One region of the Bradyrhizobium sp. HKCCYLRH3099 genome, then DNA from elsewhere that is predicted to be linked to it. Evidence: predicted binding sites of a transcription regulator. Region 1 holds the regulator's gene; each other region holds the start of a gene.
The links. The regulator PhoB, encoded in region 1, activates phosphate uptake and scavenging genes when phosphate is short. The targets are predictions, from matches to a motif close to TGTCATNNANCTGTCAT.
Positions count from the first base shown of each region.

Region 2: the regulator PhoB is predicted to act here: its motif matches at 5,510-5,526, upstream of ugpB (sn-glycerol-3-phosphate ABC transporter substrate-binding protein UgpB).
Region 3: the regulator PhoB is predicted to act here: its motif matches at 8,201-8,217, upstream of ACQR1Y_RS15120 (DUF47 domain-containing protein).

Region 1 is NZ_JBNPTW010000017.1:6,900-16,522, forward strand. It holds gene pstB (phosphate ABC transporter ATP-binding protein PstB) at 1-304, shown strand, start outside; gene phoU (phosphate signaling complex protein PhoU) at 333-1,049, shown strand; gene phoB (phosphate regulon transcriptional regulator PhoB) at 1,066-1,773, shown strand; gene ACQR1Y_RS26355 (trypsin-like serine protease) at 1,868-3,184, shown strand; gene ACQR1Y_RS26360 (HoxN/HupN/NixA family nickel/cobalt transporter) at 3,454-4,476, shown strand; gene ACQR1Y_RS26365 (HupU protein) at 4,503-5,519, shown strand; gene ACQR1Y_RS26370 (nickel-dependent hydrogenase large subunit) at 5,516-6,955, shown strand; gene ACQR1Y_RS26375 (hydrogenase small subunit) at 7,181-8,278, shown strand; gene ACQR1Y_RS26380 (nickel-dependent hydrogenase large subunit) at 8,300-9,623, shown strand, end outside.
Region 2 is NZ_JBNPTW010000003.1:16,951-26,573, reverse strand. It holds gene ACQR1Y_RS08475 (hypothetical protein) at 1-448, opposite strand, end outside; gene aroA (3-phosphoshikimate 1-carboxyvinyltransferase) at 458-1,795, opposite strand; gene ACQR1Y_RS08465 (TIGR02300 family protein) at 1,945-2,352, shown strand; tRNA gene ACQR1Y_RS08460 (tRNA-Ala) at 2,434-2,509, shown strand; gene ACQR1Y_RS08455 (GIY-YIG nuclease family protein) at 2,730-2,981, shown strand; gene ACQR1Y_RS08450 (MarR family winged helix-turn-helix transcriptional regulator) at 2,986-3,444, opposite strand; gene ACQR1Y_RS08445 (organic hydroperoxide resistance protein) at 3,619-4,044, shown strand; gene ACQR1Y_RS08440 (CaiB/BaiF CoA transferase family protein) at 4,187-5,389, shown strand; gene ugpB (sn-glycerol-3-phosphate ABC transporter substrate-binding protein UgpB) at 5,581-6,897, shown strand; gene ugpA (sn-glycerol-3-phosphate ABC transporter permease UgpA) at 6,983-7,864, shown strand; gene ugpE (sn-glycerol-3-phosphate ABC transporter permease UgpE) at 7,864-8,712, shown strand; gene ACQR1Y_RS08420 (sn-glycerol-3-phosphate import ATP-binding protein UgpC) at 8,826-9,623, shown strand, end outside.
Region 3 is NZ_JBNPTW010000006.1:186,762-196,384, forward strand. It holds gene ACQR1Y_RS15080 (SNF2-related protein) at 1-2,309, shown strand, start outside; gene ACQR1Y_RS15085 (hypothetical protein) at 2,340-2,540, opposite strand; gene ACQR1Y_RS15090 (ArsC family reductase) at 2,759-3,115, shown strand; gene ACQR1Y_RS15095 (ABC transporter ATP-binding protein) at 3,421-4,176, shown strand; gene ACQR1Y_RS15100 (ABC transporter ATP-binding protein) at 4,169-4,915, shown strand; gene ACQR1Y_RS15105 (ABC transporter substrate-binding protein) at 4,956-6,179, shown strand; gene ACQR1Y_RS15110 (branched-chain amino acid ABC transporter permease) at 6,258-7,145, shown strand; gene ACQR1Y_RS15115 (branched-chain amino acid ABC transporter permease) at 7,147-8,115, shown strand; gene ACQR1Y_RS15120 (DUF47 domain-containing protein) at 8,259-8,903, shown strand; gene ACQR1Y_RS15125 (anion permease) at 8,918-9,623, shown strand, end outside.

The DNA of each region.
Region 1 (9,623 bases):
CCAGCAGCAGCGCCTGTGCATCGCGCGCACGGTCGCCGTCCGGCCCGAGGTGATCCTGTTCGACGAGCCATGCTCGGCGCTCGACCCGATCTCGACCGCCAAGGTCGAGGAGCTGATCCAGGAGCTCGCGGAGAACTATACGATCGCGATCGTCACCCATAACATGCAGCAGGCGGCGCGCGTCTCCGACAAGACCGCCTTCATGTATCTCGGCGAACTGATCGAGTTCGACGAGACCAGCAAGATCTTCACCTCGCCGAGCGATCGGCGGACCCAGGACTACATCACCGGCCGGTTCGGCTGACGCCGACAGCATTCTTCAGGAGATCAACATGGCCAGTGAACATACCGCCAAGGCGTTCGACAGCGATCTGCAGGACCTGACCCGGCTGGTGTCGGAGATGGGCGGCCTCGCCGAGCGGCTGATCGTCGATTCCGTCGACGCGCTGGTGCGGCGCGACGTGGCGCTCGGCCAGAAGGTGGTCGCCGCCGACGCCGAGGTCGACAAGCTGCAGCGCATCATCGAGGAGCGCGCGGTGCTGACGATCGCCCGCCGCCAGCCGATGGCGGTGGATTTGCGCGAGATCGTCGGCGCGATGCGCGTCGCCACCGATCTGGAGCGCATCGGCGACCTCGCCAAGAACATCGGCAAGCGCGTCGCCGCGCTGGAGAGCGACTTCCATCCGCTGAAGCTGATCCGCGGCCTCGAGCACATGACCGACCTGGTGCAGTCGCAGGTCAAGACGGTGCTGGACGCCTATGCGGCGCATGACCTGCCGGCGGCGATGACGGTGTGGAAGGGCGACGAGGAGGTCGATGCGATCTGCACCTCGCTGTTCCGCGAGCTCCTGACCTACATGATGGAAGACCCGCGCAACATCTCGTTTTGCATCCATTTGATGTTCTGCGCCAAGAACATCGAGCGGATGGGCGACCACGCCACCAACATCGCCGAGACGGTGTTCTATATGATCGAGGGCCAGCAGATCATGGACAAGCGCCCGAAAGGCGACATGACCAGCTTCGCGACCACGATCCCCGGTAACTGAGAAAGACGATTTCGACATGGGTGCGCGAATTCTGGTGGTTGAGGACGAGGAGGCGCTGACGACGCTGCTGCGCTACAACCTCGAGGCCGAAGGCTACGAGGTCGAGACCGTCGCGCGCGGCGACGAGGCCGACACGCGGCTCAAGGAGCGCGTGCCCGATCTGGTCGTGCTCGACTGGATGCTGCCGGGCCTGTCCGGCATCGAGCTGTGCCGGCGGCTGCGGGCGCGGTCCGAGACCAAGCAGCTGCCGATCATCATGCTCACCGCGCGCGGCGAGGAGAGCGAGCGTGTGCGGGGGCTTGCGACCGGCGCCGACGACTACATCGTCAAGCCGTTCTCGGTGCCGGAGCTGCTGGCGCGCGTGAAGGGCCTGCTGCGGCGCGCGAGCCCGGAGCGGCTGGCGACCGTCTTGTCCTATGGCGACATCGAGCTCGACCGCGAGAAGCGCCGCGTCGCGCGTTCGGGCCGGCCGATCGATCTCGGCCCGACCGAATACCGCCTGCTCGAATTCTTCCTCGAGCATCCCGGCCGCGTGTTCAGCCGCGAGCAGTTGCTCGACAGCGTCTGGGGCCGCGACATCTATATCGATGAGCGCACGGTGGACGTGCACATCGGCCGCCTGCGCAAGCTGCTCAATCCCGGCCGCGAGCAGGATCCGATCCGCACCGTGCGTGGCGCCGGCTATGCGCTGGACGACCGCTTCGCCAAGTCGGAGCAGGCGTGACGGGCGAGCAGGCCTGATCGCGCGGTCACGCCGTTGCCGTCTTGATCCTGTGTGATCGAGTTCCCATCATCATGGTCGGACCTCGGCAGACACAATGATCAGGACGTTCGCTATCTTGTTAGCCTTGTTGCTTGTGGCTGCCGGCAATGCCGCGGCCGCCGAGCTCGAGGACGCCGTCGCTGCGGCTTCGAATGGACAGCCGGCGGCGGCGTTACGCCGGCTCCAGCCGCTCGCCGCCAAGGGCGACGCGCGCGCGCAGTTCAATGTCGGATTCATGCAGGCCTTCGGCCTGGGCGCCCCGCGCAACCAGGCGGAGGCGCTGGTCTGGTACCGCAAGGCCGCCGATCAAGGGCTCGCCGTCGCCCAGCATTATCTCGGCATCGCCTATTTCAACGGTGAAGGCGCCGCCCGCGATCACGGCGAAGCCGCCCGCTGGTTCAATCGCGCCGCCGCGCAGGGCTTTGCCCAGTCGCAATACATGCTAGGCCTGATGATGCTCGACGGCGAGGTCATGACCCGGGACGTCATCCAGGGTTATGCCTGGCTCGTGATGGCCGGCCGCAACGGCGTCAGGTCGGCCGGCCGCGAGATTCAGAGAGTGAAGCTCAGCGAAGCGCAGCGGCGCCAGGCCGAGGCCACCATTGCCGCGTGGCGGCCGAAGCCGGAATCGGTCGATGCCGGGATTGCCAATCCGCGCGCGGAGCAGTTGCTCGGTCTCGACCGCCACTTCGGCGACGTCGTCGATCCCACCTCCTGGCCGGCCTCCTCGATCGGTGTCGTGACCGTGGCGCAATACAGCACGGGAGGTTCGTGCACCGGCACGCTGGTGGCGCCGCGCGTGGTGCTCACGGCGGCGCATTGTGTCTTCAACGGCGTCGCGCAGGTCAGCCCCGGCAACGTCCATTTCCTCGCTGGCATGAACAGAGGCACTCCCGCGGCCTCGTCGGTCGCCGACAAGCTGATCGTGGCGCCTGAGTTCATTCCGACCCAGCACGACAAATGGTCGCTGGACCGCTCGCCAGCCGACTGGGCGCTGATCATCCTGAAGGATGCGCTGCCCTCGAAGCCGGTGGCGGTGAAGTCCGTGAGCCGGGATGACCTCGCGGCTGCGACCAAGGCAGGTACGATCTCCGAGATCGGCTATGGCCAGGAGCGGCGCTATTCGCCGACCGGCCAGCGCAATTGCAGCGCAAGCATGACCAGGGACGCCCGTCTCCTTACCGTGCATTGCCTTGCCAATTTCGGCTATTCTGGCTCGCCGATCCTGGCCGAGATCGGCGGCGAGCCGGTGGTGGTCGGGATCTTCTCGGCGTTCCACGAGGAGACGCGGCTGATGTTCGCCGCGTCCGCCAGCCAGTTTGAGGCGGCCGTGCGGCGCGAGATCGCCGCGCAGAGCGCATCCGCGCGGTGAGGGGAGGGACAGGAAGGGAAGAGAGTTGGACACCGGCTGGTCAATGTTTGTGCGTGACCGGATAGCGGATTGCCAAAGCAATGCTGGGAACCTCAGCCGCACGGGCGACGAGGGTTGATTTGCAAGTGATTTGGGCGCGGCAGTGCGAGCCTTGCCTTTTGGCGCAGGTCTTGCTCTCTTGTCCGAGTATGACGATTTTGCCAATTGATCATCCTCGCTCCGCGCGTTTCGTTCCAGCCTGGCTGCGGCCGGTCGGGCGTCGCAATGCGATGCTGCTGGCCGGCCTTGTGCTCGCCAATGCGCTCGCCTGGGCCTGGGCGTTCGCGCTCTACGCCGACCGCCCGGCCATCGTCGGCACCGCGCTGCTGGCCTGGCTGCTCGGCCTCCGCCACGCCGTCGATGCCGATCATATTGCGGCGATCGACAATGTGGTCCGCAAGCTGGTGCAGGACGGCGATGCGCCGCGCGCCGCGGGTCTTTACTTCGCGCTCGGCCATTCGAGCGTCGTCGTGATCGCCACCATCGTCGTGAGCCTGGTCGCCGGCGCGGATCTGTTGCGGGAGGACAGTGCGATCCGCGCGATCGGCGGCGCCATCGGCACCTCGGTGTCGGCCGGCTTCCTGCTGCTGATCGCGTTGGCGAACCTCGTCCTGTTCGTGAACCTCTGGCGCCGCTCGCCCCGGCCCGAGACGGACAGCGCGAGCCCCGGCAACGGCCTCCTGATTCGTCTGCTGCGGCCCGTGCTGCGGGTCGTGTCGCGCGCCTGGCATATGTTCCCGCTCGGCTTCCTGTTCGGCCTTGGCTTCGACACCGCCAGCGAGATCGGTCTTTTGAGCCTGTCGGCGACCGAAGCGGCCCGCGGCGAGAGCCTGGTGCATATCCTGGTATTCCCGGCGCTGTTCGCCGCGGCGATGGCGACCGTCGACACCGCCGACGGCATGCTGATGGTCGGCGCCTACCGCTGGGCGCTGACGGATCCCGCCCGCAAGCGACGCTACAATCTGGTGATCACCGGGCTGTCGGTGATGATCGCGCTGGTGATCGGCGGCGTCGAGGCCGCCACGCTGCTGGCGCCGCTGTTCGGCCTGACCGGAACGTGGGCCGATGTTGCGAGCGCGCTCGGTGACGGAATCGCCGACCTGGGGATCGTCGCGGTCGTCCTGTTCGGACTGATCTGGGCCGGCGCCGTATTCTTCAACCGCCGCCCGCGCGGTTCCGAGGCCGACGCGGCGCTTGCCACCCTTCGTGCGGGGACGCTAAACCCCGGGGAGATACCAAACACGACAGCATGAAGCTGTGCTGAGGGCAGGACCTCACGATGGCCGGCGCGGAGGGAATGACCAGGATGCTGTGGCTGCAGGGCGCGAGCTGCGGCGGCTGCACGATGTCGATCCTGGAAAGCGGCGCCTCCGGCTGGTTCGACGAGCTGCGCCAATCCGGCATCGACCTGATCTGGCACCCTTCTGTCAGCGAGGAGACCGGCGACGAGGTCGTCGAGCTGCTCGACGCGATCCGTGACGGCCGCGAGCGGCTCGATCTGCTGGTGCTCGAAGGCTCGGTCGCGCGCGGACCGCATCTCAGCGGTCGCTTCAACATGCTCGCCGGCACCAACCGCTCGATCTATCACTGGCTGCTCGATCTCGCCCCGCTTGCCGACTACGTCGTCGCGGTTGGAAGCTGTGCGGCCTATGGCGGCATTCCCGCGGCCGGGAGCAATCCGACCGACGCCGTCGGGCTGCAGTTCGAGGGCAGCGATGCCGGCGGTGCGCTCGGCTCCGGCTTCCGCTCGAAGCGCGGGCTGCCGGTCATCAATGTCGCGGGCTGCGCACCGCATCCCGGCTGGGTGATGGAAAGCTTATTGGCGCTCACCGCTGGCGACCTCACGGCGGGCGGTCTCGACGCCGTCGGGCGCCCGACCTTCATCGCCAACCACCTCGCGCATCACGGCTGCTCGCGCAACGAGTTCTATGAGTTCAAGGCGAGCGCGGAAACGATGTCGGAACGCGGCTGCCTGATGGAGCATCTGGGCTGCCGCGCGACGCAAGCCGTCGGCGACTGCAACCAGCGCTCCTGGAACGGCGGTGGCTCCTGCACCAAGGGCGGCTATGCCTGCATTGCCTGCACCTCGCCGGGTTTCGAGAGCACGCAGAACTATCTGCAGACGGCGAAGCTCGCGGGCATCCCTGTGGGGCTCCCGACCGACATGCCCAAGGCCTGGTTCGTCGCGCTGGCCGCGCTGTCGAAATCGGCAACGCCGCGCCGTGTGCGCGTCAATGCGACCGCCGACCACGTCGTGGTGCCGCCGAGCCGCTCCGGCGATAAGCGCAGCTCATGACGCGGATCACGGTCGGCCCGTTCAACCGCGTCGAGGGCGATCTCGAAGTCCGCCTGGATATCGACAGCGGCCGCGTCGCGCGCGCCGAAGTGACGGCGCCGCTCTACCGCGGCTTCGAGCAGATCCTGGAAGGGCGGCCGCCGCTAGATGCCCTGGTGATAGCGCCGCGCATCTGCGGCATCTGCTCGGTGTCGCAGTCGATCGCGGCGGCGGCTGCATTGCGTCAGGCGATGGGCGTGGTCCCAGCGCCGAATGGCGTGCTCGCGACCAACATCGCGCACGCGGCCGAGAACGCCGCCGATCATCTCACCCACTTCTACATCTTCTTCATGCCCGACTTCGCCCGCGACGCCTACGCGTCTCACGCGTGGCACGGCGCAGCGGCCGAGCGCTTCACTGCCACCAAGGGATCCGCGGCCCGCGAGGCGCTGCCGGCGCGGGCGCGGCTGCTGGAGATCATGGGCGTCATCGCAGGCAAATGGCCGCATAGCCTAGCGTTCCAGCCGGGCGGCACGACGCGTGCGATTGAGCTTGGCGAGCGTATCCGGCTGAATGCGATCGCGGCGTCGTTTCGCGGCTTTCTCGAACGCGTTGTGTTTGCCGACAAGCTCGAACACGTGCTGGCGCTGTCGACGCCGGATGAACTCGATCAGTGGCGCGACGGGCGCGGCGGCGACTTCGCGCACTTCCTTCGCCTGGCCGATGCGCTCGATCTCGCGCATCTGGGGCCGGGACCCGGTCTGCTGATGAGTTTTGGCGCGTATCACGATGCTGATGCTGCGCGCTTTCGGGCCGGGCTTCGGACCTCCGATGGAAAGATCGAAGCGCTGCCGTCCGGTCAGATCACCGAGGACGTGTCGCACGCCTGGATGCGCGATACGTCGCGCGATCCGGCCGAGAGCCGCACCGAGCCGGATGCCGACAAGCCTGACGCCTATAGCTGGTGCAAGGCGCCGCGGCTTGCGGGAGATCCCGTCGAGGTCGGCGCGCTGGCGCGGCAAGCGGTCCACGGCCAGCAGCTGATCACAGCATTGCTGTCTGAGAGCGGCAGCAATGTCCGCAATCGCGTCATCGCACGCCTGATCGAGACGGCGCAGCTTGCAATCTCGATCGAAGGCTGGATCAAGAGTCTGCGCCTCAGCGAGCCGTTCTGCGAAACCAGCGGCGAGGCGGCCGATGGCAACTATGTCGGCCTTGTCGAAGCCGCGCGCGGCAGTCTCGGGCATTGGCTCGCCGTGCGCTCCGGCCGCATCGCGCGCTATCAGATCATCGCGCCGACCAGCTGGAACTTCTCGCCGCGCGATGCCGACGGCATCGCAGGCCCGCTCGAACAGGCGCTGGTCGGAACGGAGGTCGGCGAGGCCGGCGCGCGCGCCGTCAGCATCCAGCATGTCGTGCGGTCGTTCGATCCCTGCATGGTCTGCACCGCGCATTGAGCGCGCTTCGCGAGGGCGGAAAGTAGCTTGTCGGGTGCAAAGCGCGTGATTTCCGATATTCGGCCGATCCGAGTCTCTGACCTGTTTGCTGATCAGCAGGCATCATCCCAACCATCTGGAATCATTATGATTCAAATTCAGCACTAATGCTGGCCCGCATCTTGCTGTCCCCTCTCGCCAGATCGCGATCGGATGATCGCCAACGCGATATCGGGGGGAGGACTCATGGGCGCGACGACGGAAACTTTTTACAGCGTGATCCGGCGCCAGGGCATCACGCGGCGCAGCTTCCATAAGTTCTGCAGCCTGACCGCGACGAGCCTCGGCCTCGGGCCGCTGGCGTCGGCGCGCATCGCCAATGCGCTCGAGACCAAGCCGCGCACGCCTGTCATCTGGATGCACGGTCTGGAATGCACCTGCTGCTCCGAGAGCTTCATCCGCTCGGCGCATCCGCTCGTGAAGGACGTCGTGCTGTCGATGATCTCGCTCGACTATGACGACACGATCATGGCGGCCGCCGGCCAGCAGGCCGAGGAGATCCTCGAAGAGACGCGCGCCAAGTACAAGGGCCAGTACATTCTCGCCGTCGAGGGCAATCCGCCGCTGAATGAAGGCGGCATGTTCTGCATCGACGGCGGCAAGCCGTTCGTCGAGAAGCTGAAGGTGATGGCCGAGGACGCGATGGCGATCATTGCCTGGGGGGCCTGCGCCTCCTGGGGCTGCGTGCAGGCGGCCAAGCCTAACCCGACGCAGGCGACGCCGATCGACAAGGTGATCACCAACAAGCCGATCATCAAGGTGCCCGGCTGCCCGCCGATCGCGGAGGTCATGACCGGCGTCGTCACCTACATCACCACCTTCGGCAAGCTGCCCGAGCTCGACCGCCAGGGCCGGCCGAAGATGTTCTACTCGCAGCGCATCCACGACAAATGCTATCGTCGGCCGCATTTCGACGCCGGCCAGTTCGTCGAGGAATGGGACGACGAGGCGGCGCGCAAGGGCTATTGCCTCTACAAGATGGGCTGCAAGGGCCCGACCACCTACAACGCCTGCTCGACGGTGCGCTGGAATGGCGGCGTGTCGTTCCCGATCCAATCCGGCCATGGCTGCATCGGCTGCTCCGAGGACGGCTTCTGGGACAAGGGCTCGTTCTACGACCGGCTCACCACGATCAAGCAGTTCGGCATCGAGCGCAACGCGGACGAGATCGGCATGGCCGCGGCGGGAACGGTGGGCGTCGCGGTTGCGGCGCATGCCGCGGTTACCGCCGTCAAGCGGCTCGCCACCAAGCGCGACGACGCCAGCGCCAAGCAAGATCATTAATTCAGTTCAGGGCAGGCAACGATGGGCATCCAGACTCCCAACGGCTTCAATCTCGACAATTCCGGCAAGCGCGTCGTGGTCGATCCGCTCACGCGTATCGAAGGCCATCTCCGCGTCGAGGTGAACGTCGACTCCAACAACGTCATCCGCAACGCGGTCTCGACCGGCACGATGTGGCGCGGCATCGAGACCATCCTGCGCAACCGTGATCCGCGCGACGCCTGGGCCTTCACCGAGCGGATCTGCGGCGTCTGCACCGGCACCCACGCGCTGACCTCGGTGCGCGCGGTCGAGAATGCGCTGGGGATCATGATCCCCGACAACGCCAACTCGATCCGCAACATCATGCAGCTCTGTCTGCAGGTGCACGACCATCTCGTGCACTTCTATCACCTGCATGCGCTCGACTGGGTCGACGTCGTCTCGGCGCTGAAGGCCGATCCGAAAGCGACCTCGGCGCTGGCGCAGTCGATCTCGGATTGGCCGCTGTCCTCGCCCGGCTATTTCAAGGACCTGCAGATACGCCTGACCAAGTTCGTCGAGTCCGGCCAGCTCGGCCCGTTCAAGAACGCCTACTGGGGCCACGCCGCCTACAAGCTGCCGCCGGAAGCGAACCTGATGGCGGTCGCGCATTATCTGGAGGCGCTCGATTTCCAGAAGGAGATCGTCAAGATCCACACCATCTACGGCGGCAAGAACCCGCATCCGAACTGGTTGGTCGGCGGCGTGCCCTGTGCGGTCAATGTCGACGGCACCGGCGCGGTCGGCGCCATCAACATGGAGCGGCTCAACCTCGTTTCCTCGATCATCGACCGCTCGATCGAGTTCGTGCAGAAGGTCTATCTGCCGGACGTCGTCGCCATCGGCTCATTCTACAAGGACTGGCTCTATGGCGGCGGTCTCTCCGGCAAGAGCGTGATGTCCTACGGCGACATCCCCGAGAATGCCAACGACTATTCGGCCAAGAACCTCAAGCTGCCGCGCGGCGTGATCCTCAACGGCAATCTGAACGAGGTGCTGCCGATCGATCATGGCGATCCCGAGCAGATCCAGGAGTTCGTGACGCATTCCTGGTACAAATATCCCGACGAGAGCAAGGGGCTGCATCCCTGGGACGGCGTGACAGAGCCGAACTATCAGCTCGGACCGAACGCCAAGGGCACCAAGACCGACATCAAGGAGCTCGACGAGGGCGGCAAATATTCCTGGATCAAGGCGCCGCGCTGGCGCGGCAACGCGGTCGAGGTCGGGCCGCTGGCGCGCTACATCATCGGCTATGCGCAGAACAAGCCGGAATTCAAGGAGCCGACGGACAAGCTCCTGAAGGCGCTCAACCTGCCGGTCA
Region 2 (9,623 bases), on a different contig from region 1:
TGAGAATGTCGAGCCGCTCGGCCTCGCCGCGCGCGGGGTCGAGGATCCTGACCGCCTTGAGCTTCAACGCCAGCATATACTCGGCCGAGGGCACGGAGACCACCAGTCCTGGCGGCGAACCGTCTCGCGGAAAAGTGCCGAACTCCAGATGGTCGGCCGCCTGATCTGCCAGCGGGCTGAGGTGGAAAGCAACACCGTCGTTGAACCAGTCGTCCGACCAGCCATTCTGCTGGGCGATGTCATGAAGCGTGGCCGCCAGCCACGCAGGAAGCGGGCTCGGCAGCTCCGAGACGTCGACGTCTTCCGTTGCGAAGCGAAAGTTACTCGCAAGCATCAAGGCTGACCCGCCGTAAACCGCGATTTGCAGTTTGGCCCCAGCCCGGGCCGCCGCCCGCCCGATCGCGTCGAAGGCCGCCAGCAGCGCGTCGCGGTCGAAGGCGGAGGCCATAACGTTCCCTTAAGCGAAATCCGCGCCTGCCTTGCGCATCAGCGGAATGAAGTCGGGGAAGCTGGTGGCGATGAAGGCGGTGTCGTCGACGGTGACCGGCTTGTCGGAAGCCAACCCCATGACCAGCGCGGACATCGCGATTCGGTGGTCCATGTGGGTGGCGACGAGGCCACCGCCAGGGACGTGGCCGCGGCCCTCGACGATGAGATCGTCGCCGGTGATCTCGACCTTGACGCCGTTGACGCGCAACATCGCCGCGGTCGCTTCCAGCCGGTCGGATTCCTTGACGCGCAGCTCGTGCAGGCCGCGCATGATCGTCGTGCCCTCGGCGTAGGCGGCGGCGACCGCGAGCACGAGATACTCGTCGATCATCGACGGCGCGCGCTCCGGCGGCACCTCGACGCCCTTCAGCTTGGAAGCGCGGACCCGTAGGCGGGCCATCGGCTCGCCGGCATCGCCGCGGACGTCGTCCTCCTCGATCGAGGCCCCCATCTCGCGCAAGGTCGTGAACAGGCCGGTGCGCAGCGGGTTGGTCATGACGTCCGACAGCACGAGATCCGAGCCGTCGACGATCAGGGCGGCGACCAGCGGGAACGCGGCCGAGGATGGGTCGGCCGGCACGATGACCGGCGCGCCGCGCAGCTCAGGCTGGCCGGTCAGCGCGATCCGCCGGCCATGCGATCCTTCCGGCGTGGTGACGATCTCGGCGCCGAAATGCTTCAGCATCAGCTCGGTATGGTCGCGGCTCGCCTCCTGCTCGATCACGGTGGTGACGCCGGGCGCGGCGAGGCCGGCCAGCAGCACGGCCGATTTGATCTGGGCCGACGCGACCGGCGTGCGGTACTCGATCGGAATGGGGTCGCTGGCGCCCTGAAGGGTTAACGGAAGCTTGCCGCCCTCGGCGCTGGCGGTCACCTTGGCGCCCATCAGGGCCAGCGGATCGAGGATGCGCCGCATCGGCCGGCTGCGCAGCGAGGCGTCGCCGTCGAACACCGCCGAGATCGGACAGCCGGCGACGGCGCCCATCACCAGCCGGCAGCCGGTGCCGGAGTTGCCGAAATCGAGCGTCGCAATGGGCTGGGCAAAGCCACCGACGCCGACGCCGTTCACGGTCCAGGCGAATTCACCGGTGCGTTCGACCTTCGCGCCCAGCGTGCGCATCGATTTGGCGGTGTTGAGGACGTCCTCGCCCTCGAGCAGGCCGGAAATCCGGGTCTCGCCCACCGACAGCGCGCCCAGGATCAGCGCCCGGTGCGAGATCGACTTGTCGCCGGGCACGCGAATCGTGCCCGAAAGCGGCCCGGAGGCGCGGGATTCGAGCGGAGTGGGGGCGGCTGACGTGCTCACGGCGGGATCCTCGGGTTTTCGGGCCGGCAGGTATCACAGCGCCCGGCGGCCGTCACGGCCGTGATATCCGGTTGAAAGCGCTATTGACAGCGGCGCGGCAACTAGCCAAGTGAGACACCGCTTTTCAGACATTGCCAGGACGCCTGCACGTGGCCAAATCCGAGCTCGGAACCAAACGCATTTGCCCGACCACGGGCAAAAAGTTCTACGACCTCAACAAGAACCCGGTGATTTCGCCCTACACCGGCGAGGTCGTGCCGATCGCTCCGGTGGCGCCGACCCGCGCCATGCGCGGCGAGGCGGCGCGTGCCGCGGCGGCGCAGGACACGGCGCACGAGCCGGCCGAGGCCGAAGAGTTGGTGTCGCTCGAGGAGGCCGACGCCGAGGAGAACTCCGGCAAGGTCAAGGCCGTCGTGCCCGAGTCCGAGGACGATATCGAGATCGACGAGACCCTCGACGACGACGAGGATGACGACTCGACCTTCATCGCCGACGAGGAAGAAGGCGACGAAGATGTCACAGACATCATCGGCGATGTCGGCGGCGACGAAGAATAATCGTCGAAGCCACTTGAGATCAGCCGCGAACTGTGGTTCACGGTGCTCCCCGGCGGTCACCCAGACCGCCGGTTCGGTTCAGGGGCCATAGCTCAGCTGGGAGAGCGCTTGCATGGCATGCAAGAGGTCGGCGGTTCGATCCCGCCTGGCTCCACCACGCTTCGCCCTCCGGGCTACGCGTGGCGCAGCCACGACGGAGCCCTGAGGGCGAGGCGTGGGGCCCGGCGAAGCCCCTTGGCGAAGCCGGGCTGCTCAGCAACGAAGTCCTTCCTTCTCGTTTGAGTTCGGCTGACGCGACGGCGTGAAAGCCAAGCTGACAAGTTCTTTTCCCGGCCACAAAATGCGCGCCTGCGATCCCTCGCGGCGAGCCCATCGTCATGTGGTACGTCTACATCATCCGTAGCGTCAGCTTTCCCGATCAGGAATACATCGGCGCGACCGCGGACATCCGGCAGCGTCTCAAGGATCACAACGCCGGCCGCTCAGCCCACACCTCCAAGTTCTTGCCTTGGACGTTGGTCTGGTACTGCGCCTTTCCGGACAAGCACCGCGCGTTAGCCTTCGAGGCTTATCTGAAATCGCACTCGGGACGCGCGTTCTCGAAGAAGCGCCTGCTCGGGCCGGCTTGAGCCCTCACTCCACCGCCGCCTCCAGCCGCTCCCTTAGCTTCACCAGCTTGCCGTGCAAATCCGCCAGCTCGGCAATCGAGCAGCCTGTCGCGTCCAGGATCGCCGGCGGCACGATGGCCTTGGCCTTCTCCCGCAACGCCGCCCCCTGCCCTGTCAACGCCACCAGCACCTGGCGCTCGTCCTCGGCCGATCGCGTCCGTGTCAGCAGATGCAGCGCCTCCATGCGCTTGAGCAGCGGGGTCAGCGTGCCCGAGTCCAGGAACAGCCGCGCGCCGATCTCCTTCACGGTAAGACCATCGCCCTCCCACAGCACCAGCATCACCAGATATTGCGGATAGGTCAGGCCAAGGCGGTCGAGCAGCGGCTTGTAGACGCGGTTGAACGCGTGGGCCGTCGAATAGACCGCGAAGCAGAGCTGGCTGCCGAGCTGGAGGGGCACGTCGGCTGTCGTCTTCTTGGGCATGGTCACACCAGGGATGGATCGTCGGGCACATCTTGGGCGCTGCGCGAGGGCTGCGGCAACGACCGGAAAACACAGATCACGAATTTTCTACCGAACAATTATATTGTGCACAATCGATTTGTGTGCAATATACGCCTCACTGAATTCCACTCCACCCCAATCGGGAGACACCCCATGTCCGTGAACGTGCTCTACAAGACCAGCGCCAAGGCCACCGGCGGTCGCGACGGCGAGGCGGCCACCCTCGACGGCTCGCTGAGCGTCAAGCTCGCCACCCCGAAGGAGCTCGGCGGCGGCGGCGGCGCCGGCAACAATCCGGAGCAGCTGTTCGCGGCCGGCTACGCCGCCTGCTTCATCGGCGCGATGAAGTTCGTGGCCTCGCAGGGCGGCCCGAAGGTTCCGGCCGATGCGTCGGTGACCTCCACGGTCGGCATCGGTCCGCGCTCGGAAGGCGGTTTCGGCATCACTGCCGAGCTCGCGGTCTCGCTGCCCGGCCTCGCCAAGGCCGACGCCGAGGCGCTCGTCGCCAAGGCGCACGAGGTGTGCCCCTACTCCAACGCCACCCGCGGCAATGTCGACGTCAAGCTGACCGTCGTCTGAGCCTGAATTCTGCTGCGCGGCAGATCGCCACGCACCATGCAGCCCTCGCCTTTTCGCGAGGGCTGCATTCGCGTAAGCCCGTTTGCGCCAGTGGCGCAGCAATGCTTAATGGCCGCGAGTTGCAACCAACCTCGCGATGTCCATGACACTCCCATTTGCTCCCGGCGCCATGGCCGGCCTGCGCGTGATCGACCTCACGCGCGTGCTCGGCGGCCCCTATTGCACGCAGATCCTGGCCGACCACGGCGCCGACGTGATCAAGGTCGAGCCGCCCGCCGGCGACGAGGTCCGCGACTGGGGCCCTCCGTTCCACGACGAGGACGCGGCCTACTTCGTCGGCATCAACCGCAACAAGCGCTCGATCGGCCTCGACCTCGCCTCCGAGGGCGGCCGCGTCGTGCTGCTGAAGATGCTCGAGAATGCCGACGTGCTGATCGAGAACTTCAAGCCGGGCACCCTCGAGAAGTGGGGCATCGGCAGCGACGTGCTGCGCGAGAAATTCCCCAAGCTCGTGCACTGCCGGATCTGCGGCTTCGGCGCTGACGGCCCGCGCGGCGGTAATCCCGGCTATGACGCGATCATCCAGGCGATGACCGGCATGATCGCGGCGACCGGCTCGCCCGAGAGCGGCCCGATGCGGATCGGCGTGCCCTTGGTCGACATCACCACGGGCCTCTACGCCGCGATCGGCATCCTGATGGCGCTGTCGGAACGGCAGCGCTCCGGCGAGGGCCAGTTCCTCGAGGTCACGCTGTATGAGACCGGCCTCGCGATCATGCATCCGCACACCGCCAACTACTTCATGCATGGCAAGCCGCCGTCGCTGACCGGCAACGAGCATCCGAACCTCGTGCCCTACGCGATCTTCCCGACCAAGACCGACGACATCTTCATCGGCGTCGGCAATGACGGCACCTTCCGCAAGCTCGCCAAGGAGATCGGCCGCCCCGAGCTCGGCACCGATTCGCGCTTCGCCCGCAACCGCGACCGCGTCGCCAATCGCGAGGCGCTGCGCGCCGAGCTCGCCGCCGTGTTCCGGCAGTTCGAGGCCGAGCCGCTGTGCGACCGCCTGCTCGCCGCCGGCCTGCCCGCCGGCCCGGTGCAGAAGATCGATCAGGCGCTGACCAATCCGCACACGCTGTATCGCGGCGATGTCATCGAGAAGGATTGGTACAAGGGCGTGGCGTCGCCGATCCGGCTCGAACGCACCAAGCCGAGCCTGCGCTCGACACCGCCGAAATACAGCCAGCACGCCGAGGAGGTGCTGAGCGAGTTCGGCTACACGCCGAGCGAGATCGAAGCGTTGCGGAAAGCTGGAACCGTCTGCACGGAACGCAAACGCTGATCGCATCGCACGCGCTGCGTCGCCGCGTCGCACCACGACGCGGTGACGGAGAGATGCGATTTACCGCTTTTCGCGGACGCACTGCGCGTGGCTTTCCCGCGTCAGGTCATACGTCTATACATTCACATAACTGTCATCTGGCGCTGTTAACGGCCGCCACGACCGATGACGTTCATGGGAGGATCTTTTTGATGTCATTTCGACAAATCGCTGCCGCGACTGCCGTTGCAGCCACCTTTGGTTTTGCTGCTTCGCCCGCACTCGCGGTGACTGAAATCCAGTGGTGGCACGCCATGACCGGCGGCAACAACGACATCGTCAACAAGCTCGCCGAAGAGTTCAACGCCTCGCAGAGCGACTACAAGGTCGTGCCAACCTTCAAGGGCGCCTATCCCGACACGATGAACGCCGGCATCGCCGCGTTCCGCGCCGGCAACGCGCCTCATATCATGCAGGTGTTCGAGGTCGGCACCGCGACGATGATGAGCGCCAAGGGCGCGATCAAGCCGGTCTATGAGCTGATGAAGGAGGCAGGCGAGCCGTTCGATCCGAAGGCCTATCTGCCGGCGATCACCGGCTACTACTCGACGTCGAAGGGCGACATGCTGTCTTTCCCGTTCAACTCGTCGTCCATGGTGATGTGGATCAACAAGGACGAGCTGAAGAAGGCCGGCGTCGCCGAGATTCCGAAGACGTGGCCGGAGGTGTTCGAGGCCGCCAAGAAGCTGAAGGCGGCCGGTCACGACACCTGCGGCTTCTCCAATGCCTGGGCGTCGTGGGCGCACATCGAGCAGTTCTCGGCCTGGCACAACGTGCCGATCGGCACCAAGGCCAACGGTCTCGACGGCTTCGACACGGTGCTGGAGTTCAACACCCCGCTGCACATCAAGCATTTGCAGAACCTCGTCGAGCTGCAAAAGGACAAGACCTACGACTATTCCGGCCGCGGCTCGGCCTCCGAGAGCCGCTTCGGCTCCGGCGAATGCGCGATCTTCATGACCTCGTCGGGCTACTACGCCACCGCCAAGAGCACCGCGAAGTTCGACTTCACCTCGGCGCCGATGCCGTATTATCCGGACGTGCAGGGCGCGCCGCAGAACTCGATCATCGGCGGCGCCTCGCTGTGGGTGATGGGCGGCAAGACGGCGAACGAGTACAAGGGCGTCGCCAAGTTCTTCACCTTCCTGTCGGACACCAACCGCCAGGCCAGGCTGCATCAGGAGTCCGGCTATCTGCCGATCACCACCGCGGCCTATGAGAAGACCAAGGCGGACGGCTTCTACGACAAGAACCCGGTGCCGCAGACGCCGCTGAAGGAGCTCACCAACAAGCCGCCGACCGAGAATTCGCGTGGCCTGCGCTTCGGCAATATGGTGCAGATGCGTGACGTCTGGGCCGAGGAGATCGAGGCCGCGCTCGCCGGCAAGAAGACCGCCAAGGAGGCGCTCGATTCCGCCGTTGCCCGCGGCAATGCGATGTTGCGCACCTTCGAGAAAACGGCCAAGTAAGGAAACGGCAAAGTCAGGCCGTCCCAGAGGCTTCCTCTCCCACCGGAGGGGAAGCCTCACTTCTATCCCTCACGCGGCGCGCTCCATGGAAAAGTCGGTCGTCTTCAACGGCAAGCTCCTGCCCTACCTGCTGCTGGCGCCGCAGCTCGCGATCACGCTGATCTTCTTCTACTGGCCGGCCAGCCAGGCAATCTGGCAGTCGTTCCTGCGCGAGGACGCCTTCGGCCTCAATTCCGAATTCGTCGGGTTCGAGAACTACCAGGCGCTGTTCGCCCAGCCGGAATATTACACCGCCATCGGCACGACCGTGGTGTTCTCCTCGCTGGTCACCGTGCTGTCGCTCGGCGTCGCGCTGCTGTTCGCGACGCAGGCCGACAAGAACCTCAAGGGCGCCTCCGCCTACAAGACGCTGATGATCTGGCCCTACGCGGTCGCGCCGGCGATCGCCGGCGTGCTGTGGTTCTTCATCTTCCACCCGACGCTCGGCACCCTGGCGCGACCGCTGCGCGTGATGGGCTTCAATTGGAACCCGATGCTCGACGGCACCCACGCCATGATCCTCGTCGTGATGGCCGCGGTCTGGAAGCAGGTCGCCTACAACTTCCTGTTCTTCCTCGCGGGCCTGCAGGCGATCCCCAAGAGCGTGATCGAGGCCGGCGCGATCGACGGTGCGGGTCCGCTGCGCCGGTTCTGGACCATCATCTTCCCGCTGCTGTCGCCGACCACCTTCTTCCTGCTCGTCGTCAACATCGTCTACGTATTCTTCGAGACCTTCGGCATTATCGACGCGGTCACCGCCGGCGGCCCGGCCGGCTCGACCACCACGATGGTCTACAAGGTGTTCGCCGACGGCCGGCTCGGCGGCGATCTCGGCGGCTCCGCCGCGCAATCGGTCGTGCTGATGGTGATCGTGATCGCGCTGACCGCGATCCAGTTCCGCTACGTCGAGCGCAAGGTGCAGTACTGATGGTCGAGCATCGCCCGCTCCGGGACCTCGTCGCCTACATCGTGCTCTCGCTGGGCGTACTGATCTTCGCCTTCCCGGTCTACGTCGCCTTCATCGCCTCGACCTATGACGCTGCGACCGTCGTCAGCGGCAACCTGCCGCTCACGCCGGGCGGCCGCATGCTGGAGAACTACTATCGCGCCGTGTTCGTCGGCGGCTCGCGCTTCATGAACCAGCCCGTCGGCGTGCTGCTCGCGAACTCCTTCGTCACCGCGATCGGCATCGCCGTCGGCAAGATCATCATCTCGATCCTGTCGGCGTTCGCGATCGTCTATTTCCGTTTTCCGTTCCGCAAGACCGCGTTCTGGATCATCTTCATCACCCTGATGCTGCCGGTCGAGGTGCGCATCTATCCGACCTACAAGGTCGTCGCCGACCTGCGCATGCTCGACACCTATGCGGGCCTGATCCTGCCGCTGATCGCCTCGGCCACAGGCACCCTGCTGTTCCGCCAGTTTTTCATGACCGTCCCCGACGAGCTGCTCGAAGCCTCGCGCATCGACGGCGCGGGTCCTCTGCGATTCTTCTGGGACACGCTGCTGCCGCTGTCGATGACGACGGTGGCGGCGCTGTTCGTGATCCAGTTCATCTATGGCTGGAACCAGTATCTCTGGCCGCTGCTGATCACCACCAAGGATTCGATGCAGACCATCGTGATCGGCATCAAGAAGATGCTGACCACCACCGACGAGCTCGCCGAATGGCAGCTCGCGATGGCGACCGCCGTGCTGGCCATGCTGCCGCCGGTCGCCGTCGTCGTCTTCATGCAGCGCCTGTTCGTGAAGGGCCTCGTGGAGACGGAAAAGTGAAGAGGAGGCGAATGGCGAAGTGCGAGTGGCGAATAGGGATATTCGCCCGACGGTTCGCTTCAGCCCCTTCCCTATTCGCTACCCCCTATTCGCCATTCGCTTCCAGGTAACCCATGGCCAACGTCACGCTCCGCAACATCCGCAAGATCTATCCCGGCGGATTCGAGGCCATCAAAGGCGTCGACATCGAGGTCGGCGACGGCCAATTCTGCGTGCTCGTCGGTCCCTCCGGCTGCGGCAAGTCGACGCTGTTGCGCATGGTCGCCGGCCTGGAGACGATTTCTTCCGGCGAGATCGACATCGGCGGCCGCGTCGTCAACGCGATCGAGCCGGCCGAGCGCGACATCGCGATGGTGTTCCAGAACTACGCGCTCTACCCGCACATGACCGTCTACAACAACATGGCCTATGGCTTGCGCAATCGCCGCATGCCGGAGACCGAGATCAAGACGCGGGTCGAGGACGCCGCACGAATTCTCGAACTCGGCACCATGCTGCAGCGGAAGCCGCGCCAGCTCTCCGGCGGCCAGCGCCAGCGCGTCGCGATGGGCCGCGCGATCGTACGCCAGCCGAAAGTGTTCCTGTTCGACGAGCCGCTGTCGAATCTCGACGCCAAGCTGCGCATCGCGATGCGGGTCGAGATCCGCAAGCTGCAGCGCCGGCTCAACACCACGGCCATTTATGTCACCCACGACCAGCTCGAGGCGATGACGCTCGCCGACATCCTGGTGGTGATGAACGGCGGCAAGGTCGAGCAGATCGGAAATCCGCTCGACATCTATCAGAGGCCCGCGACGACCTTCGTCGCTTCCTTCATCGGCGCGCCGCCGATGAACCTGATGCCGCTGGATGGCCTTCGCCGCCAGTTGCACGGCGCCGACGCCGTCCCGGCCGAGGCCGGCCAGCTCGGC
Region 3 (9,623 bases), on a different contig from region 1:
GCGAGCGGCTGCCCGCGCTCGATCCCGCTCTGCTGCCGTCGCCGCCGAGCGAGGTCGTCCGGATCGAGGCCAAGCCGGTGCCGATCCTGCACCTGCGACGCGGACCTTATCCGGGCTATGGCTTCCAGGGCGTCCACACCAGCGGGCTTCCGCTCGGCGTGGTCCGCCAGGTCTACCGTTATGGTCCGATCGAGATCGAAGCCGACCAGGGCGGCAACGAGACCGAGCTTTTTCACGACGGCCGCGTGCACCTCGTGACGCGCGCCAAGGCGGACGAGCGCAAGACGTCGAAGAGGCTGAGCGACCTCGGGCTCGTTCCGCTCAGGAAAGTCCAGACCTACAGCTTCGGCGGATTCGGCGGTGATCTCACTTTTGCCGACGAAGGCCGCTGGCTGCAGTTCATGCATCTCGACCTCGACCCGTTGCGGGCGGAGGGCTTCGAGATCCGCATCGATGACACCTTCCCGTTCCGGATGGCCGACTCTTCCGGCATCGTCGACATGGAAATCGAAGGCAGCGGGATCGACTGGTTCGAGTTCGGCTTCAAGATCGACATCGACGGCAAGCCGCATGATCTCGCCGAGCTGCTGGCGCGGCTGCTCGCGGAGCCTGGGATCGTCGACGCGCTGGCGGAGGCCGACTCCACCGCGAAGCACATGTATGTACCGCTGCCCGACGGCCGGCACCTGGCGCTCGCGGCCGGTCGTTTCCTGCCGGTCCTGCTGGCGCTGCAGACGATGGGGCTGAGTGGCGGCAGCTTCGATGCCTCCGGCAAGCTCCGGCTCTCGCGTGCGCAATTGGTGCCGCTGCTGGCGCATGACGCGGAGGCGTTCAAGGGACCTGACGATCTGCGGCGGCTGGCCGATCTGCTGCGGCAGCGTCAGCCTGACGACATCGAGCTGCCTGCCGGCTTCAAGGCCAAGCTGCGGCCGTATCAGCAGCACGGCGTCGCCTGGCTCGATCTCTTGCGGCAGGCCAATCTCGGCGGCGTGCTCGCCGACGACATGGGCCTCGGCAAGACGGTGCAGGTGCTGGCGCTGCTCGCGCTGGAAAAGGCGCGCGGCGCGATCACGGCGCCGGTGCTCATCGTCGCCCCGACCAGCCTGATGACGAACTGGTTCAACGAGGCTGCCAAGTTCGTGCCTGATCTGAAGGTCCTGGTGTTCCACGGCGCCGCGCGCAAGGAGCTGGTCGATCAGATCCCGCAGCACGACGTGGTGCTCACGACCTATCCGCTGATCGCGCGCGACCATGAGCTGATCCTCGGCCGCGACTGGCACATGGCCATTCTCGACGAGGCGCAGACGATCAAGAACCCGAATGCCGCGACGACGCGCTGGCTCAGCGCGATCAAGGCCAGTCATCGCTTCTGCCTCACGGGCACGCCGATGGAGAACCATCTCGGCGAGCTCTGGTCGATCATGAGCTTCGTCAACCCCGGCTATCTCGGCGACAAGACCGCGTTCACCCGCAACTGGCGTTCGCCGATCGAGAAGGAGGGCGACCAGGTGCGGGCCGCGGCGCTGACGCGCCGGGTCAAGCCGTTCCTGTTGCGACGGACCAAGGAGGAGGTGGCCTCCGAGCTGCCGGCCAAGGTCGACATCGTGGAAACGGTGGCGATCGAGGGCAAGCAGCGCGACCTCTATGATTCGATCCGCGCGGCGATGGCCAAGAAGGTGCGCAAGGCGCTCGACGAGCGCGGCCTCGCCCGCAGCCACATCATCGTGCTCGAGGCGCTGCTGCGGCTGCGCCAGGTCTGCTGCGATCCGCGGCTGTTGAAGCTCGACGACAAGACCGAGCGGCCCTCGGCGAAGCTCGACCGCCTCATGGAGATGGTCGAGGAGTTGCTGAGCGAGGGACGCAAGATCATCATCTTCTCGCAGTTCACCTCGATGCTGGCGCTGATCGAGCAGCGCTTCAAGGAGCTGGAGATCGGCTACGGACTTCTCACGGGCGATACGCGTGATCGCAAGCGCGCGATCGAAGGGTTCCAGAAAGGGAAGAGCCCGGTCTTCCTGATCAGCCTGAAGGCCGGCGGCGTCGGGCTGAACCTGACGGCCGCGGACACGGTGATCATCTACGATCCCTGGTGGAATCCCGCCGTCGAGGCCCAGGCGATCGACCGCGCCCACCGCATCGGCCAGGACAAGAAGGTCTTCGTCTATCGATTGGTCACCGCCGGGACGATCGAGGAGAAGATCGGCGAGCTGAAGCAGCGCAAGCAGGCGATCGCCGATCGGCTGTTCGACAACGAAGGCAATATCGGCAAGGCGCTGACCGAGGACGATATTGCCGCGCTGCTGTCTTGAGGCAGTGGCACGCGATCGGCCGTGTTCCGATCACGCCAGCGCAATGTCCTCGCGGTCCCTGGTCTCCTCGACCCAGGCATGGGCGGCGAACCATTCATGATAGGTCCGGCAGTGCGGGCAGTAGGCGCGCGAGAAGAACACGGGCATGCGCTGAAAACGCGCGGCATCCATTTCCATTCCCGTCTCGATGCTGCGGCCGGTCTGCGGACAACGCACCATGATCTTGCCCATTCGCGGTCTCCTGTTCGCGCGCCAGATACGCCGGGGATGCGAAGAAAATGTAATGCTGAGCCGACACTTTCATGGCAAAGCTCGGAGTGAATTCCGACTGTGGAACGAACGGCGTTCGCGCATCAAAAGCGGGTGAATCGCACTGCAAAATGCGGGGCCGATTGTCGCAACATGAGACATTCTTCGGCATCGCACACGAAGGGTTGAGGACGAGTGGCATGAGCATCACGATCTACGGAATCAAGAACTGCGACACGATGAAGAAGGCGCGCGCCTGGCTTGACGAGCACGGCGTGGCTTACGACTTCCACGACTACAAGACCGCCGGAATCGACAAGGCGACGTTGAAGGCGTGGAGCGACGAAGTGGGCTGGGAGGTTTTGCTCAATCGCGCCGGGACGACGTTCAAGAAACTGCCGGATGCGGAGAAGGAGGGGCTGACCGAGAGCAAGGCGATCGCGCTGATGCTGGCGCAGCCCTCGATGATTAAGCGCCCGGTGCTCGATCTCGGAACCAAGCGCGTGGTCGGCTTCAAGCCGGACCTCTACGCGAAGGACGTGAAGGCTGCCAAATAATAGCTGGCTGCCACCACCTTCGCGCTCGCGAGATTCGGGGGCGCGAGCACATGTGACAGAACGGCGGTGGTCCGTTACTCTATGTCCGCGGGTAGGACACAGCAGAATCAACGCGAGGTTCAGAAGGCGCCCCGCGACCGCGTTGCCCAGCTTTCCGCCTTGCTTAACTCCCTCGATTGACGGCATATTCCGGCCCGAAGCGGTCGCGGAGGACGGCGCGGAATCGTTCAAGCCCTCCGGTAGAGCCGCCGTACAGGAAGAAGCGAGGGCCGGGCGCTATCCGCGCCGGCTCGGGGGGAATCTGTTTGGCTGACGAGTTCATTCTCGAAACCCACGGATTGACGAAAGAATTCGCGGGTTTTTTTGCCGTTCGCGATGTTTCGCTCAAGATCCGCCGGGGCACCATTCACGCGCTGATCGGCCCCAACGGGGCCGGCAAGACGACGTGCTTCAATCTCCTGACCAAGTTTCTGCGGCCTTCGGCCGGCAAGATCCTCTATAAGGGGCAGGATATTACGGCTGTGGCGCCGGCCGACGTGGCGCGTCTCGGGCTGGTCCGCTCGTTCCAGATCTCGGCGGTGTTTCCGCATCTGACCGCGCTGGAGAACGTCCGCGTCGCCCTGCAGCGCCAGCATGGCTCGTCGTTCGACTTCTGGCGCTCCAAGAGCGTGCTGAACCGCTTCAACGGCCGCGCGCTGGAGCTGCTCAATGATGTGGGCCTCAGCGAATTCGCCAATATTCCGGCCGTCGAAATGCCCTATGGACGCAAGCGCGCGCTGGAGATCGCGACCACACTCGCGCTCGATCCCGAGATGATGCTGCTGGACGAACCGATGGCCGGCATGGGCCACGAGGACATCGACAAGATCGCAGCCCTGATCAAGCGCATCTCGGCCAAGTACACGATCCTCATGGTGGAGCATAATCTGAGCGTCGTCGCCAATCTCTCCGACACCATCACCGTGCTGACGCGCGGGCAGGTGCTGACCGAGGGACCTTACTCCGAGCTCTCCAAGGATGAGCGCGTCAAGGAAGCCTATCTGGGAGCCGGACATGCCTGAGGTGATGACGGCGACGAAAACAGGGCAGGCGGCTGCCACCAGCACCATTCTCGACGTCAAGAATCTCGAGAGCTGGTACGGCGAGTCCCACATTCTCCACGGCATGAATTTCAACGTGAATGCCGGCGAGGTCGTCACCTTGCTCGGGCGCAACGGCGCCGGCAAGACCACGACCCTGAAGTCGATCATGGGGATCATCGGCAAGCGCACCGGCTCGGTCGCCTTCAACGGTCAGCAACTGATCCGCATGACCTCGGACAGGATCGCGCGGCTCGGCATCGCGCTGTGCCCGGAAGAGCGCGGCATCTTCGCCAGCCTCGACGTGCGCGAGAATTTGCTGCTGCCGCCGGTGGTCCGGCCGGGTGGGCTGACGCTTGACCAGATCTTCGAGCTGTTTCCGAACCTGAAGGAGCGGCTGAAGAGCCAGGGCACCAAGCTCTCCGGCGGTGAACAGCAGATGCTGGCGATCGCGCGCATCCTGCGCACCGGCGCGAGCTTCCTGATGCTGGACGAGCCGACCGAGGGCCTCGCGCCGGTCATCATCCAGCAGATCGGCCACACCATCGCGCGGCTGAAGAAGGAGGGGTTTACGATCCTCCTCGTCGAGCAGAACTTCCGTTTCGCCTCGACGGTGGCCGACCGCTACTACGTCGTCGAGCACGGCAAGGTCATCGACGGATTCGCCAATGCCGATCTGTCCGCCAACATGGACAAGCTGCATACTTATCTCGGCGTCTAACCGGCGCCGGGACTGTTTCTTGGAATTTGGAAAGTTGGAAATGAACAGCAAATTCATCGCGTCATTGCTGCTGGGAACGGCGCTCACTCTGGTCAGCGGCAGCCTTGCCTCGGCCGGCGACAAGGTCGTCAAGATCGGCGCACTGTCCGATCAGTCCGGTCTCTATTCCGACCTCGGCGGCCCCGGCTCGACGCTCGCGACGCAGATGGCGATCGAGGATTCCGGCCTCACCGCGAAGGGCTGGAAGATCGACGTGATCTCCGGCGATCACCAGAACAAGCCCGACATCGGCACCTCGATCGCGCGGCAGTGGTTCGACGTCGACAAGGTCGACATCATCGTCGACGTGCCGAACTCCGGCGTGGCGCTGGCGGTGAACAACGTCGTCAAGGAGAAGAACGGCGTCTACATCAATTCGGGCGCGGCAACCTCCGACCTCACCAATGCGCAGTGCTCGCCGAACACCGTGCATTGGACCTACGACACCTACATGCTGGCCCACACCACCGGTCAGGCGCTGGTCAAGGCCGGCGGCACCAGCTGGTACTTCCTGACCGCGGACTACGCCTTCGGCGCGGCGCTGGAGCGCGACACCACGGCGGTGGTCACCGCCAATGGCGGCAAGGTGGTCGGCACCGTCAAGCATCCGCTCAACACCTCCGACTTCTCGTCCTTCCTGCTGCAGGCGCAGTCGTCGGGCGCCAAGGTGATCGGGTTGGCCAACGCCGGCGGCGACACCACCAACTCGATCAAGCAGGCGGCCGAGTTCGGTTTGACGAAGGGCGGCCAGAAGCTCGCTGCGCTGCTGCTGTTCCTGACCGACGTGAAGTCGATCGGGCTCGACATCGCGCAGGGCCTGAACTTCACCGAGACCTTCTACTGGGACATGAACGACCAGACCCGTGCGTTCTCGGCGCGCTTCTCCAAGCGGATGAAGAACGGCGCGCCGCCGACCATGGTGCAGGCGGGCGTCTATGCAGGCCTCTTGCATTACTTCAAGGCGCTGGAGGCACTGGGCGAGAATCCGCATGACGGCGTGAAGATCGTCGACAAGATGAAGTCGATTCCGACCGAGGATGCGCTGTTCGGCAAGGGCGAGATCCAGCCCAACGGCCGCACCATCCACACCGCCTATCTGTTCGAGGTCAAGAAGCCGTCGGACTCGAAGGGCCCGTGGGATCTATACAAGATGGTCGGCTCGGTGCCGGGCGACCAGGCCTTCACGCCGCTCGACAAGAGCGCGTGCGCGCTGTTGAAGAAGTAAGCCGCTGCGGTCCCGGCGGTTCGCCGCCGGGGCTGTCGTTTGACCCTTGGGAAACGCCGAGAAAAATAGAACAAGACGATGCAGGCTCTCTACGCACAGCTCCTGGTCGGACTGATCAACGGCTCGTTCTACGCGCTGCTCAGTCTCGGGCTTGCCGTCATCTTCGGCATGCTCAACATCATCAATTTCGCCCACGGCGCGCTCTACATGATGGGCGCGTTCTGCGCCTATTTCCTGCTGAACCTCGGCGGCATCGGCTATTGGTGGGCGCTGCTGCTGGCACCGATCATCGTCGGCATCTTCGGCATGGTCCTGGAGCGCACGCTGCTGCAGTGGCTCGCCGGGCTCGACCATCTCTATGGCCTGCTGCTCACCTTCGGCATCGCGCTGATCGTGCAGGGCCTGTTCCAGAACTATTTCGGCTCCTCGGGCCTGCCTTACGCGATCCCCGACTATCCGCAGATCGGCGGCTTCCGCGGCCTTCAGGGCGGCATGAACCTCGGCTTCATGTTCCTGCCGATCTATCGCGGCTGGGTGGTGATCTTCTCCCTCGTGGTCTGCCTGGCCACCTGGTTCCTGATCGAGCGCACCCGGCTCGGCGCAAATCTGCGCGCCGCCACCGAAAATCCCACGCTGGTCCGCGCCTTCGGCATCAACGTGCCGCGCATGATCACGCTGACCTACGGCCTCGGCGTCGGCCTCGCGGCGCTCGCCGGCGTGCTGTCGGCGCCGATCAACCAGGTGCGGCCGTTGATGGGCGCCGACCTGATCATCGTCGTGTTCGCGGTGGTCGTGATCGGCGGCATGGGCTCGATCATGGGCTCGATCATCACCGGCTTCGCGCTCGGCGTGATCGAGGGACTGACCAAGTATTTTTATCCCGAGGCTTCCAACACCGTGGTCTTCGTTCTGATGGTCCTGGTGCTGCTGGTGAAGCCGACGGGTCTGACCGGACGGGCGGCCTGACATGACATCGATCACCGACGAGACCCTGCCGATCACCCCGCGCGCGATGCGCGACGAGATGATCGTGTTCGTCATCATGGCGGCGCTGCTCGCCATCGTGCCGTTCACCGGGCTGTATCCGTTCTTCGTGATGCAGGCGCTGTGCTTCGCGCTCTTGGCCTGCGCCTTCAACCTGCTGATCGGCTATGGCGGCCTGCTGTCGTTCGGCCACGCGATGTTCCTGGGGACCGCCGGCTATTGCAGCGCGCATGCGCTGAAGGTCTGGGGCTTCCCGCCGGAGCTCGGCATCCTCACCGGCGTCGCCGGCGCCTTCGTGCTGTCGATCATCACGGGCTACATCTCGATCCGCCGCCAGGGCATCTACTTCTCGATGATCACCTTGGCGCTGTCGCAGCTGTTGTACTTCGTCTATCTGCAGACGCCGTTCACCCATGGCGAGGACGGCATCCAGGGCATTCCCCAGGGCAAGCTGTTCGGCTTCATCGACCTGTCGAAGCCGGTCACGCTGTACTACGTCGTGCTGGTCGGCTTCCTCGCCGGCTTCCTGCTGATCTTCCGCACCATCAACTCGCCGTTCGGCGAGGTGCTGAAGTCGATCCGCGAGAACGAGCAGCGCGCGATCTCGCTCGGCTATAAAACCGACCAGTACAAGCTCTTGGCCTTCATCCTGTCCGGCACCATCGCGGGGTTCGCCGGATCGCTGAAGGTGTTCGTGGCCCAGAACGCCTCGCTGACCGACGTGCACTGGTCGATGTCCGGCGAAATCGTGCTGATGACGCTGGTCGGCGGTCTTGGAACGGTATTTGGGCCCGTCGTCGGGGCGTTCGTGATCATCGCCATGCAGCAATATCTGGCCGGGTTCGGGCAGTGGGTCACCGTCATCCAGGGCGTCATCTTCGTCGCCTGCGTGCTCACCTTCCGCCGCGGCGTGGTCGGGGAAATCGCCCATTTGTTCAAGCGATCCCTGTAAACCATTGATCTAAAATAAGATTGTTCGCAGGGCAGAAAGTGGTGGATCATCCGTCCACCGCTTCTGCTGCGGCGTGATCCGGAGTATGACACTTCCGTGACAGGCCAGCCCTGGCCCGTTCCGGAATGGATGGATTTCGTCCCATGCTGAACTGGTTTCGCGCCGTCCTCCCCAAGGAGGAGCGGTTTTTCGATTTGTTCGCCCGCCACAACAAGGTGGTCATCCAGGGCGCGCATGCGCTGCAGGACATGCTCAAGGGCGGCGACGACGTGCTGACCCATTGCCAGCGCGTCAGCCAGTTCGAGAACGAGGCCGACAACATCACCCGGGAGGTGCTGACCGCCGTCCGCCGCACCTTCATCACCCCGTTCGACCGCGGCGACATCAAGAACCTGATCACCTCGATGGACGACGCCATCGACCAGATGCAGCAGACCGCCAAGGCGGTGGTGCTGTTCGAGGTCAAGGAGTTCGAGCCGACGATGCGCGAGATGGGCACGCTGCTGGTGGATTGCGCCAATCTCATCGGCCGCGCGCTGCCGCTGTTGCAGGCCATCGGCCAGAACGTGCCGATGATCACCGCGATCACCGAGGAGATGACCAAGCTCGAGGGCCGCGTCGACGATCTCCACGACATCGGGCTGAAGGAGCTGTTCCTCAAGCACCGCAACGCCAACACCATGGACTTCATCGTCGGCGCCGAGATCTACGATCATCTGGAGAAGGTCGCCGATCGCTTCGACGACGTCGCCAACGAGATCAATTCGATCATGATCGAACAGGTCTAGGGTAGGGACGCGCCGTGGACGCTCATCTCGGCCTTCCCATCCTGGTCGGCCTCATCGCCGTCGCGCTTGCCTTCGACTTCCTGAACGGCCTGCACGATGCCGCCAATTCGATCGCGACCATCGTCTCGACCCGCGTGCTGCGGCCGCAATACGCGGTGTTCTGGGCGGCGTTCTTCAATTTCATCGCCTTCGGCGTATTCGGCCTGCACGTCGCCCAGACCATCGGCACCGGGATCATCGATCCCGCCATCGTCGATGCGCAAGTGATCTTCGCCGCCCTCATCGGCGCGATCGTCTGGAACCTCGTGACCTGGGCGGCCGGCATTCCCTCGTCGAGCTCGCACGCACTGATCGGCGGCCTGGTCGGGGCGGGGATCGCCAAGGCCGGCATTTCGGCCGCGGTGTGGAGCGGCCTGTCCAAGACGGTGCTGGCGATCGTGCTGTCGCCGCTGGTCGGGCTGATCCTGGCGATGATCCTGGTCGCGATCGTGTCCTGGGCCTCGGTGCGCTCGACGCCCTTCGCCGTGGACCGCGCCTTCCGCATCCTGCAATTCGCATCGGCGTCGCTGTATTCGCTCGGTCATGGCGGCAACGACGCGCAGAAGACGATGGGCATCATCGCCGTGCTGCTGTACTCGCAGGGCCATCTCGGCGAGCACTTCACGGTGCCGTTCTGGGTCGTGCTGTCGTGCCAGGCGGCGATGGCCTTGGGCACCCTGA